DNA from 2 places in the [Rhizobium] kunmingense genome. Region 1 is predicted to be linked to the other one. Evidence: riboswitches for the same ligand, from Rfam matches in the RefSeq annotation. Region 1 holds a riboswitch; the other holds the start of a gene.

Evidence for each region. Region 1 has a riboswitch for cobalamin ahead of nrdH (glutaredoxin-like protein NrdH). Riboswitches for the same ligand answer to the same signal wherever they lie in the genome.
Region 2: linked by a shared signal. The riboswitch ahead of AC0JZ4_RS21155 (ABC transporter substrate-binding protein) and the one ahead of nrdH (glutaredoxin-like protein NrdH) in region 1 are both predicted to bind cobalamin.

The regions. Positions count from the first base shown of each region.
Region 1 is NZ_CDRNXG010000002.1:1,249,737-1,255,724, reverse strand. Features, by position in the region: gene nrdF (class 1b ribonucleoside-diphosphate reductase subunit beta) at 1-294, opposite strand, end outside; gene nrdE (class 1b ribonucleoside-diphosphate reductase subunit alpha) at 406-2,532, opposite strand; gene nrdI (class Ib ribonucleoside-diphosphate reductase assembly flavoprotein NrdI) at 2,565-2,990, opposite strand; gene nrdH (glutaredoxin-like protein NrdH) at 2,996-3,229, opposite strand; cobalamin riboswitch at 3,473-3,691, opposite strand; gene AC0JZ4_RS24145 (transporter substrate-binding domain-containing protein) at 4,036-4,872, shown strand; gene AC0JZ4_RS24140 (amino acid ABC transporter permease) at 4,895-5,641, shown strand; gene AC0JZ4_RS24135 (amino acid ABC transporter permease) at 5,638-5,988, shown strand, end outside.
Region 2 is NZ_CDRNXG010000002.1:581,811-587,798, forward strand. Features, by position in the region: gene AC0JZ4_RS21130 (YncE family protein) at 25-624, shown strand; gene AC0JZ4_RS21135 (anti-sigma factor family protein) at 610-1,371, opposite strand; gene AC0JZ4_RS21140 (sigma-70 family RNA polymerase sigma factor) at 1,364-1,894, opposite strand; gene AC0JZ4_RS21145 (DedA family protein) at 2,473-2,991, shown strand; gene AC0JZ4_RS21150 (class I SAM-dependent methyltransferase) at 3,251-3,925, shown strand; cobalamin riboswitch at 3,961-4,154, shown strand; gene AC0JZ4_RS21155 (ABC transporter substrate-binding protein) at 4,300-5,316, shown strand; gene AC0JZ4_RS21160 (FecCD family ABC transporter permease) at 5,322-5,988, shown strand, end outside.

The sequences.
Region 1 (5,988 bases):
GTTGGAGAGTACCGCCTCCTCATGCTGGGTGGCGGCATCCTGCATCAGCCGCACGGCACCGACACCGTTCTGGATCGTGTCGAGCAGGGTAAGGCCGGTAAAGACACGGATGGTGAGCTGCTGCTCGTTGGGTTTCAGTGTCGCCCAGGACGGAATGTCGTTGGAGAGCGGCACCTTTTCCGGCAGCCAGAAATTACTGGTCAGCCGGTTCCAGACTTCGAGATCCTTGTCGTCCTCGATACGGTTCCAGTTGATGGCGCGGATAGCGGCGGCGGGTTTGACGGCGATGTTCATGGTGTTGGTTCCTGAAGGAAACGGCGAGGCTGCGGCATAGTCCCTTCGCCCCGTTTACGGGGAGAAGGTGCCGGCAGGCGGATGAGGGCAGAGGCGGACACCGATCTCAAATCAAAGTGCACACGATACGCAGCCCTGCACTTCCGTGCCGGTCAGCGCCATCTGGCGAAGGCGGATGTAATAAATTGTCTTGATGCCCTTCTTCCACGCATAGATCTGCGCCCGGTTGATGTCGCGGGTCGTGGCGGTGTCGCGGAAGAACAGCGTCAGTGACAGGCCCTGGTCGACATGCTGGGTGGCCGCCGCATAGGTGTCGATGATCTTCTCGGGCCCGATCTCGTAGGCATCCTGATAGTAATCGAGATTGTCGTTGGTCAGATAGGCCGCCGGGTAATAGACCCTGCCGATCTTGCCCTCCTTGCGGATCTCGATCTTGGAGACGATCGGATGGATCGAGGAGGTCGAGTGGTTGATATAGGAGATCGACCCGGTCGGCGGCACGGCCTGCAGGTTCTGGTTATAGAGCCCGCCCTCCATCACGGCGGCCTTCAATTCCTGCCAGTCCTCCTGTGTCGGGATATGAATGCTCGCCTGTTCGAAAAGTTCGGCGACGCGTTCCGTAGCCGGCTTCCATTCCTGTCCGGTGTATTTATCGAAATACTCACCGGAGGCGTATTTCGAGTTCTCGAAACCTTTGAAACTCTGGCCACGCTCGACCGCCAGCCGGTTCGACGCCCGGATGGCGTGATAGGTCACCGTGTAGAAATACATGTTGGTGAAATCGACGCCTTCTTCGGAGCCGTAGAAGATCCGTTCACGGGCGAGATAGCCATGCAGGTTCATCTGGCCGAGGCCGATCGCATGACTGTCCGCATTGCCCTTGGCAACCGAAGGCACCGAGGTGATGTCGCTCATGTCGGAGACCGCCGTCAGCGCCCGGATCGCGGTCTCGATCGTTTTGCCGAAATCGGCACTGTCCATCGCTGCCGCGATATTGAGCGAGCCGAGATTGCAGGAAATATCCTTGCCCATATGCTCGTAGGAAAGATCGGCGCCATAAGTGCTGGCATCGCTGACCTGCAGGATTTCGGAGCACAGATTGCTCATGGTGATACGCCCGGCAATCGGGTTGGCACGGTTCACCGTGTCCTCGAACATGATGTAGGGATAGCCGCTTTCGAACTGGATTTCGGCGATCACCTGGAAGAATTCGCGGGCCTTGATCTTCTTCTTTTTGATCCGGCTGTCGGCAACCATCTCCTCGTATTTTTCCGTCACCGAGATCTCGCTGAACGCGACGCCATAGACGCGTTCCACGTCATAGGGCGAGAACAGGTACATATCCTCGTTGTTCTTGGCGAGTTCGAACGTGATGTCGGGCACCACGACGCCGAGCGACAGCGTCTTGATGCGGATCTTTTCATCTGCATTCTCGCGCTTGGTATCGAGGAAGCGCATGATGTCGGGATGGTGGGCGTTGAGGTAGACGGCACCCGCGCCCTGACGCGCACCCAGCTGGTTGGCGTAGGAGAAGGAATCCTCCAGCAGCTTCATCACTGGAATGACACCGGATGACTGGTTCTCGATCTGCTTGATCGGTGCTCCGGCTTCGCGAAGGTTGGTGAGCGACAAGGCGACACCGCCGCCGCGCTTGGAAAGCTGCAGCGCCGAATTGATGCCGCGCGCGATGCTCTCCATATTGTCTTCGATCCGCAGCAGGAAGCAGGACACCAGCTCGCCGCGCTGCTTCTTGCCGGCATTGAGAAAGGTCGGCGTCGCCGGCTGGAAACGGCCGGAAATGATTTCGTCGACCATATCGCGGGCAAGCGCCTCGTTACCGCGCGCCAGCGCCAGCGCCACCATGCAGATACGGTCTTCGTAACGCTCCAGATAGCGTTTTCCGTCAAAGGTCTTCAGCGTGTAGGAGGTGTAATATTTGAACGCGCCGAGGAAGGTGGGGAAACGGAATTTTCTCTCATAGGCATGGTCGAACAGGTCGCGGACGAAATTGAACGCATACTGGTCCAGAACCTCCTGCTCGTAATAGCCTTCCGTCACCAGGTAATCGAGCTTCTCCCTGAGATTGTGGAAGAACACGGTATTCTGGTTCACGTGCTGAAGAAAATACTGCTTCGCCGCCTCGCGGTCCCTGTCGAGCTGGATCCTGCCATTCTCGTCGTAGAGATTGAGCATGGCGTTGAGCGCGTGATAGTCGAGCCCGGCCTCGGCCGCCTTCATCGACGCTTTCGGCTGGGAAGAGGCGGAGGACTTCACGCTCCCATCCCGCATTGTAATAGAGCTTGTCGCGTCCAAAATCGTTCCAATCCGTGTTTGACGTGATCGACATCCTCCGCAGTGCCGAGAAGCTCGAACCGATAGAGTAGCGGCACCGTGCACTTGGCGGAGATAATGTCGCCGGCGCGGCCGAAGGCGGCACCGAAGTTTGTGTTGCCGGCGGCAATCACGCCGCGGATTTGCTTGCGGTTGTCCGCGTCGTTGAGAAAGCGGATCACCTGTTTGGGCACAGCGCCCCTGTTCTCGCCGCCGCCATAGGTCGGGACGATCAGAACAAAGGGGGCGTCGGCTGCGAGCGCATCATCGCTGTCGATCGGGATGCGTAGGGCGCCAAGCCCCAGTTTTTCGACGAAACGGTGGGTGTTTTCCGACTTGGTGGAAAAATAGATCAGGCCACCCATCCCGCTCACGCCATGGCGGGCAACAGGCTGCTGATCATGTCGGGGCGGAACCCCGCCCAATGCTGCTCGCCGGCGACTACGACCGGCACCTGCCGATAGCCGAGGCCCTGCACCAGCTCATAGGCTTCCGCGTCGACGGAAACGTCGACGACGCTGTAGTCGATCCCCTGGCGATCGAGCGCGCGGGTGGTCGCCGTGCACTGAACGCAGGCGGGCTTGCTGTAGACGGTAATCATCATGATGGTCCCTTGTTGATAGGCGCGACAAAGCACTCGGACATCCGCAGATGTCCGGGCAAATAACCTGAGATGAAGGCAGACGCTGACGCTTGCCGGACGCTTAAACGCCCGTCATTCGCGCTGACGTATATGGAAACTCGAACTCATGGACTTCACCCCGAAGTGGCTCATGCGGACTGCCGGGGAAGGCGCACGCACGGAAACATCCCGCACGCTCACGCTACCTTCCGGACACCCCGCCCGTGGACGTTTTCGCTTGAGGCAGGTCTCCTGGCTCGCGGGTCGTCGCATCCGATCCGCCTTCCCAACGCCTTATGCGTCAGTGGACAAATCGACCGGATGCTCGCCGCTTACAGTTGCGGGGGCAGCTTCGGCATTGCTCGGCCTTTCAGGGCCTCACGCACCGTATTCCCGTCTTAGCTTCCGATGCGAATCGGAAGAACCTCGAACACTAGATATAGTAGACGAGACGGAAAATCCGTCAACAACTATGAAGCCTCATCCTCAGGGAAGTTTCGAAATCTGCCGATCGCCACAATGACCGCCCGACAATCATTGCCTCCGCAGGCACTCCACCGGGAAAGCGCATGGAGGCCGCGTGTGGTCAAACGGCCATCGAGTTTTCCCTCTCGCCAGAGACGTGCGTCTTGTCGATCGCGGCAGCAAGGCAGAGACGTGAGAAAAAAGCATTTCCTTTGCGGCTCAGGATGGCGGCCCTTTCTCCGAAAAGGATCAATTGTGGAACATCGTTTCTCGTGGCGACTTTGAGCTTTGGTTAAGTTGCGCGCCAAACAAGGAGCCATTTGATGTTTGTCAAAGCCGTCACCAAAACCGTTTTCGGACTTGCCCTGTCGATCGCGACGCTGGCCGCCACCCAGGCCTCTGCCGATGCGACGCTGGATCGTATCAAGGGCCGCGGCAAGCTCACCGTCGGCGTCATCCTCTCGGGCGCACCGTTCGGCTTCATCGATCCGAAGTCGCAGGAGCAGAAGGGTTACAATGTCGATATCGCCAAGGCGCTGGCAGCCGATCTCGGCGTAGAGCTGGAAACGGTGACGGTGACGCCGCCCAACCGTGTCCAGTTCCTGCAGCAGGGCAAGGTCGATATCCTTATCGCCAACATGCAGTATACCGAAGAGCGCGCCAAGGTTCTCGACTACGTGCCGACACCTTACGACCGCGCCGGCGGTGCTGCCGTAGTGCGCAAGGACAGCGGCCTTAAGGACTGGGCCGACCTCAAGGGTAAGCCGGTCTGCATCTCGCAGGGCTCCAACTACGCGCAGCCGCTGGCGGAAGAATATGGCGCCGTCGTCAAGGGTCTCCCCAGCCAGCCGGAATCGCTGCTGGCGTTGCAGGGCGGCAATTGCGTCGCTGCAGTCCATGTCGGCGCGACCGTCGGCCTGCTGCTGGTAGACCGGGCTGACGAATGGAAGGACTATGCCATCCCCTTCCCGACCGAACTGATCCCGTCCGATAGCGTCATCTGGCTGCGCAAGGGCGAGGCAGACACGCAGACTGCACTTGATGAAGCCGTCAAGAAGCTGCATGCTTCCGGCAAGATGCTTGAGCTGGCCAAGGCCAACCGTTTGCTCAACACCAAGTATCTCGAGGAAGAGAACAAGAAGCTTTCCGCCGCCCAGTAAGCGGAAGCTGCGGTAAAGCCACATGCAGGATATGAACCTTACCAGCCTGTTCGTCGATCTGACGGGCAGGCTGGGCCTCAATTACGAGTTTCTGGCGACGGGCTACGAGGCGCAGATCTGGCGTGACGGGTTCATCACCACGCTCTATCTGGTTGCCGTCACCATTCCCGTCAGCCTGATTTTTGGCCTGATCTTCGCCGGCTGCCTCACCTCGGGCAGGCTGTGGCTTTCTGCACCCGTGCGCGCGTTCGTGGAACTGACCCGCAACACGCCGACGCTGGTGCAGCTGATGTTCAGCTTTCTCGTCCTCAACACCGTCGTCTCCAACCTGTTCGGCGGCGCCCAGAACAACCCGCTTTCGCCGTTCTTCTGGGTTGTGGCGGTCGTCGGCCTGCATATCGCCGCCCTCCATGCGGAAGCCATCCGCGCCGGCATCGAATCCGTGCCGGCCTCGATGATCGAGGCCGCGCGCGGCATGGGCTTCAGCCAGTTCGAAATCCTGCGTTACGTACAGATCCCGCTCGCCTTCCGGGCCTCTCTGCCGGCGATCGTCAACGGGCTGATCAACCTCGTCAAATCCACCACCGTCGGCAATGCCATCGCGGTCAGCGAAATCACCTATGCCTCGATCATGGTCTGGACGCAGCGCGACAATGTCGTGGAGCTGATGATCGTGCTTCTCGCCTTCTTCAGCCTGATTAATTTCGTCGTGGCCCGCATCGGCCAATGGGTGGAGCGCAGGCTCGCCATTTCGGGGTACGGGCTATGAGCATGACAGCGATACAGACACCCAGAAAAAGCAGCCTCGTACTGCGCTATGTCGGCTTCGTGGCCCTGCCGCTGCTGGTCGTCGTCTGGTCGTTGATCGACCTGTCGCTCGGCCGCGAACTGGTGGAGTGGATCCCCTATCTCGCCTCCGGCTTTTCGATGAACATCCTCATCGCCGTCTGCGCCATCACGCTCGGCACCACGGCCGGCGTGCTTTTGGGCCTGATGCAGCTCGCCCCCTACTGGTTCGTCCGCTGGCCGGCCGCAACCTATGTGCAGATCTTCCGCAATGCCCCGGCACTGGTGCTGATCTTCGCCACCACCTACATTTTCCCGTTCGAGATCGTC
Region 2 (5,988 bases), 670 kb from region 1:
CTTGAACACACAGGAGAGTGCATCATGGCGATCTCGCAATTTTTCCCGACCACAGCTATCGCCGCTGCGTCGATGACGTTGGCAGCGCAGGTGTCCGCTCAATCGGTGGATGTTTTGGCTGGCATCTCGGCGGGCCGGGTCGCGGTGATCTCAGATGGAGACTATGTGGCCAAGACCTACGCCGACACCATCCTTGCGCCACCAGACGCCGGATACAAGGATACTCTGACCATTCTCTCCATCACCGATGGCAAACTGACGCAAAGCGCCTTGCCCGTTTCGAACTCGGTGACAGCAGCCCCGGAAATTCTGGAACTGACACCGGATGGCAGGACCGCTTTTGTGGCCGAGCGTCTTGGCGAACGTCCCACCGGCGCGACGACAGTAAAGGAACTACCGGCGGGCAATCGGATTTTCGCCGTCGATCTCGGCGATCCAGCCCATCCAAGGCTTGCGGATACGGCCGAAATCGACGTCAATCCGGAGGGGCTGGCGGTCAGCCCGGATGGCCGCCGGGTCGCCGTGGTCGCCAACTCGGCCGATGAAAGCCTACTGCATATTCTGGAATTCATGGACGGCGCCTTCGGGGAGGCCGCGCGCTTTCCGCTTTCAGTAGAGCGATGACCTGAGGACTTCGGCCTCATCGATAAGGCCGATCTCGGGGGTGCTGGAAACGACCGCATATGCGACCTCGCCGAGTTGCCACCACGCTGCTTCCGCATCGGAAAGATTGACGCCGGTGATCGCTTCGACCGAGAAACTGCCAGGCCTGCCTGCGAATACAGAGATGAGCGTGCCTTCCGCTGTCCGCACAGCTGCCTCGACGCTTGGGCCAAACTCTGACGGGAACACCTGGACATCGACGACCTGCCAATCGTCCGGGAGCTCTGGCATGGCTATTGCGGTTGCGGCGCGAATTTCGTCGCGATCGTAGGCCTTCACCTCTGGCTGGGATTGCATGCCGGCGCGAACCAAGGATGTCCGATGCGCGCGGATGGCCTGCTCGACGAAGGCGGGGGGATGCGCAGACGCGTTTACCTCACGGGTTCCGAGAGATGTGTTGGCAAACCAGCCCACCGAGACAAGCAGACCGACGGCCGCGATCTTCTGGAAGGTCGCCCACATGCGCGCATCCGAAAGCCCGGTCTCAAGCCGGCGAGCAGCATGCCGGGTCTGCGGTGTGCAACTGGCATTTTCCATCGACATGGCAAGCTTCAGGGTCGATCGAACGGTGAGGTCCGTCATGACACGGGTGGCTGCGTCCGGATTTTTCGACAGGAAGGATTCGACACGCACGCGCCCAGCCGGATCGATTTGGCCATCGACATAGGCGTCCAGATCGGCTTCGGAAATAGGTACGGTCTCAGTCATTGCCGCCTCCAACGATGTGTAGATGGATGGGATTTCTCGGAGTATTCTCAAAATCGCGCAGCGCCGCCCGTGCTCGCGAGACCCGAGACATCAAGGTGCCGACAGGAACATCGAGAAGCTCTGCAGCCTGCTGATAGGACATGTCCTCGATCGCGATCAGGTGAAGCGCTTCGCGTTGATCTTCCGGCGGAGTGTCGAATGCGGACCGAATTTGTGCGAGGCGAACACCATGCTCCTGATGGGCAGGATGGGATGTTTCAATCTCGGCGTTTACGGCCATCTCCCGCCGTGTGCGGGATAAAGAGCTTCTGACACGATCGATATGGGTGTTGTGAAGGATAGACAGAAGCCAATTGCGCAGGTTGGCGCCGCGGCGGAAGCTCGAGCGCCGCTCATACGCGCGTATCAAAGTGTCGTGGACGAGGTCCTCGGCATCAGCCGGATTGCGCGCAAGCGAACGCGCATAGCGCTTCAATGCGCTGAGTTGGCCTAGAACGTCGAACATGCGTCTCCTGTCATCCATGATCAGATATACGGAGCCAATTTTCTTTTGCTTGCATGGTGCGACGAAAAAAATCGACTGCGGTTGATAGGAGCCTGCTCAGAACCGTGAAATCGACTGCCACCTGGAAATTTTTCGATTGGCGTTGCAATTTTTTCCGGGTGGGCTCCGTATACTCCAGCATGAGACACATTCACCAGCTAGCCCGGCCGCATTTATTGGCTCCAAAAATATGCCACAAGCTCGATGGCGCGGTTCAACGCACTCGATCAGCCCGGACCCATTGAGCCTTGGCCGGCACCAACGCCGATCCCTTTCCCCTACGAAGCGAGACCGTCGATGACAGCGACCAAGGATAACTTTTTCAAGCCGGGTAGAGACGAAGATGAGCCTGCCTCGAATAGAGCGCCCGGAGCACTGGATATCGTGGAAGCAGAGGCGGCGGCGCGGGCGGAGAAGACCAAGCGTCTGCGCGAAGCCCGACTACAGTCCGCGTCATCGAGTTCAGGCCGTCCCTAAACGACTTGCGGATTTTGCTCATCAGCCTCGCGATTGATATTTTCACGCTCTTCAGTGCTTAGCACCCTCGGATGTTTTTAATGCAGGAAATCACTGCCCCGATCGTCAATTTTCTGAACGAATACCCCGAGTGGGCCGCAATCGTGGTTGGGCTGACAGCCTTCTGCGAGTCTCTGTTCATTGTCGGCGTGCTCTTCCCGGCTACTCCTATTCTGCTCGTCGTCGGTGGGATGCTTGCGGCGGGTACTGCCGATCCAGCTCCCGTGCTCGCTGCTGCCATATTCGGGGCCGTCACGGGTGACATCGTTTCCTATCTGATCGGCAAAAAATCAGGCCGGCGCATCACGTTCAGCCCGGCAGCGAAGCGGCATAGGACAAGCATTGCGAAGGCCCGTGTTTTCTTTCGGAAGCATGGGATGCTCGCAGTGTTCATGGGGCGGTTCTTCGGGCCGCTGAGAGCGACTGTACCGTTTGTTGCTGGTATGATGCATATGAAACAAGCGAAGTTCCAAGCGGCCAACATCGCCTCGGCCGTTATTTGGGCGCTCGTCATGCTGATGCCCGGGTGGATGGCGGTTGAAGGATATCAATCCCTGTAGCGAGGTGACCACTCTGTTCACGCAGCGAGTTACGCGCACATAATGCAACGATGTCGCGTAATTAGCCCTACGTCATGAAGATAGAGCGTTGATAAGCGTAAGCACATTTAACGGACTTGAGGGGCGATACCCATCAGGAGCTGCGAAAAACGCAGGCTTGGGCGTAGCGCGGAGTAACTTCCGCCGATAGCATGGCCGGATCATAAGTACCTATTACCCAAGTCGAGTAATCGAGCGATAATGATATTGGAAGTGACGTATGAAAGCTGCCCCCAACACTGCCAAAGCCATGTCCGAACATTGGAATGGGCGGGCAAACCGCTTCAACAGTGCGGCATCGCACAAGCGTAACTATGACGATTGGAAAAGCGTGTTTTCGGCGGCGCTTGAGGGAGATGCCCGGACCGCAATCGATCTTGGAAGCGGCACGGGTGCGTGCGCATTGTTGCTCGCGGAGCTGGGCCATCGGGTCATCGCAGTGGATGGTTCAGAGGGGATGTTGTCTCACGCCCGTCAGGATGCCGAGGCCCGTGGCCTCGACCTGACCTTTGTTCATTCGACGATGGACGATGCCGAAATTCCTGACGCAAGCGTTGATATCGTTACTTTGCGCAATGTTCTCTGGACGCTTGAGAACCCCGCGGGTGCGCTGTCCCTGGCTAACCGCATCCTGAAACCGGGTGGCAAGCTTCTGGTTTCAGACGGCCTATGGTTCCTACATCGCGACAACGACAGCGCGGCCGAGTTCGGCAACGAACTGCCCTTTTTCAATGGCCTGACGGATATTGATGCGCGTGCACTGCTGCACGAGACCGGTTTCGGCGAGGTGCAGTCCTGGAAGCATCTCTTTGAGACGCATCCCTATGGTGCCGTCTATGACGACAGCAGCCGCATGATCGACTATTTCGTGCTGACCGCGACAAAGCCGTCCTGATCCGCGACGCAGGCTTGCGCAACGGTCTCAAGCCTGTATAGCTTGCCGCCGTCGGTTCCCGAAAGGGACGAACAGGGAATTCGGGACGGAGCAATCCGTCAAACGAAACTGCCCCCGCAACTGTAGGCGGCGAGCATCCTTTCATCGGCCACTGGGCGATTGTGCCCGGGAAGGCGAGAGGAGGCGTTGACCCGTCAGTCAGGAGACCTGCCGACATCGAGTAACGTAACGCCGGCGGGGTGTCCGGAGGAGGAAGCGGATGTTTGCAGCGTCTTTGCGTGCTGTTCCGAATGGCGGTGAAAACCGGCAGGCGGATTTTCCGTGCCATCTTGATGATCCCCGATCGGGTCCATTTCACTGACCGGAGATTGATCATGACGAAACTCAAGGCAGCTCTTGCCTTCTCGGCCCTCCTGTTCGCCAGTTCCGGCGCCTATGCCGGCTCAACCACATATCCGCTCAAGATCAGCAATTGCGGTCAGGAACTGACCTTCAACGCTGCGCCGAAGAGCGTCGCTGCCGTTGGCCAGTCGACGACGGAAATGCTGTATGCACTTGGCCTTGGCGACAAGGTTGTTGGCACGTCGGTCTGGTTCAACGAGGTTTTGCCGGAGTTCAAGGACGTCAATGCCAAGGCTCCGCGTCTGGCAGACAACCATCCGGGCTTCGAGGCCGTGGCGGCCAAGAAGCCGGAATTGGTGACGACCCAGTTCGAGGTTCATGTCGGCCCGCAGGGCGTGGTCGGCACGCGCCAGCAGTTCAACGAGCTTGGTATCAACGTCTACGCCATGCCGGCGGATTGCGTCGGCAAGGACAACCTTTCGGGCGGTGACGGCGCACGTAAGACGCCATTCTCGATCGATACAGTTTACCGCGCCGTCGATGAACTCTCGACGATTTTCGATGTGCAGGACCGCGGCAACAAGGTTGAAGAGCAGCTTCGTTCACGGGTCGACGCGGCTGCGGCCAAAGCCAAGGCACTCGATCTGAAAAACGTCTCCGCGGTCTTCTGGTTCTCGAGCGCCGACATCGAACTCGATCCCTTCGTTGCCGGTCAAAAGGGCATTCCGGGCTTCATCATGAACACGCTCGGCGTGAAGAACGTGGTAGAGAGCGATGAGGAATATCCATCCGTTGGTTGGGAAACTATCGCCAAGGCCAACCCGGATGTCATCATCATCGCACGTATGGATCGCCGCCGCTATCCGGCCGATGACTATCAGGTGAAGCTCGATTACCTCAAGAGTGACCCGGTGACCCGCGAAATGAAGGCCGTCAAGGAGGGCAGCATTGTCGTGGTCGATGCTCATGCCGTCCATGCGGGCATTCGAATTCCAGCCGGTATCGAGGCTGTCGCCGACGCGCTTGAAGACATCAAGGGCAAGCAGTGACGGATATCGTGGTCGAGCGGAACGGACAGATTCCCATACGCCGGATCGGTTATCTGATTGGCTCCGTTCTCCTGCTCCTCATTGCCATCGCGTTGGGCGTCTCCGTCGGGGAGACGTCCATGCCGATCCATCTTGTCGGCCAGACATTGGTCAACAAGATGTTTGGCGCAACCTATCTCGTTGATCCGATCGATGCGGGTATCATCTGGAACTATCGGCTGACGCGCGCCATCGTGGCGGCCTGCTGCGGTGCGTCGCTGGCCGTGTCCGGCGTGGTTCTGCAGGCCATGCTGCGCAATGCGCTGGCCGACCCCTATATTCTCGGCATCTCCGCCGGTGCTTCAACGGGTGCGGTCACCATTCTGATCCTCGGCATCGGCGGTGGGCTTCTTTCTCTGCCCATCGGTGCCTTTGCCGGCTCGCTGATTGCCTTTCTGCTGGTCATCATGCTGGCGCGCGCCGCAGGTGGCGGTGTCGGCATCCAAGCGACCGGACTTGTCATTCTCGCCGGCATTGCCGGTTCGCAGCTCTTCAACGCACTGACCTCGTTCATCATCACTCGTTCCGCTAATGCCGAGCAGGTGCGCGGTGTGATGTTCTGGCTGATGGGGAACCTCAGCGGCGTGCGCTGGAACGATGTATTTCTTGCTGTCCCGATCGCCATTCTGGGTG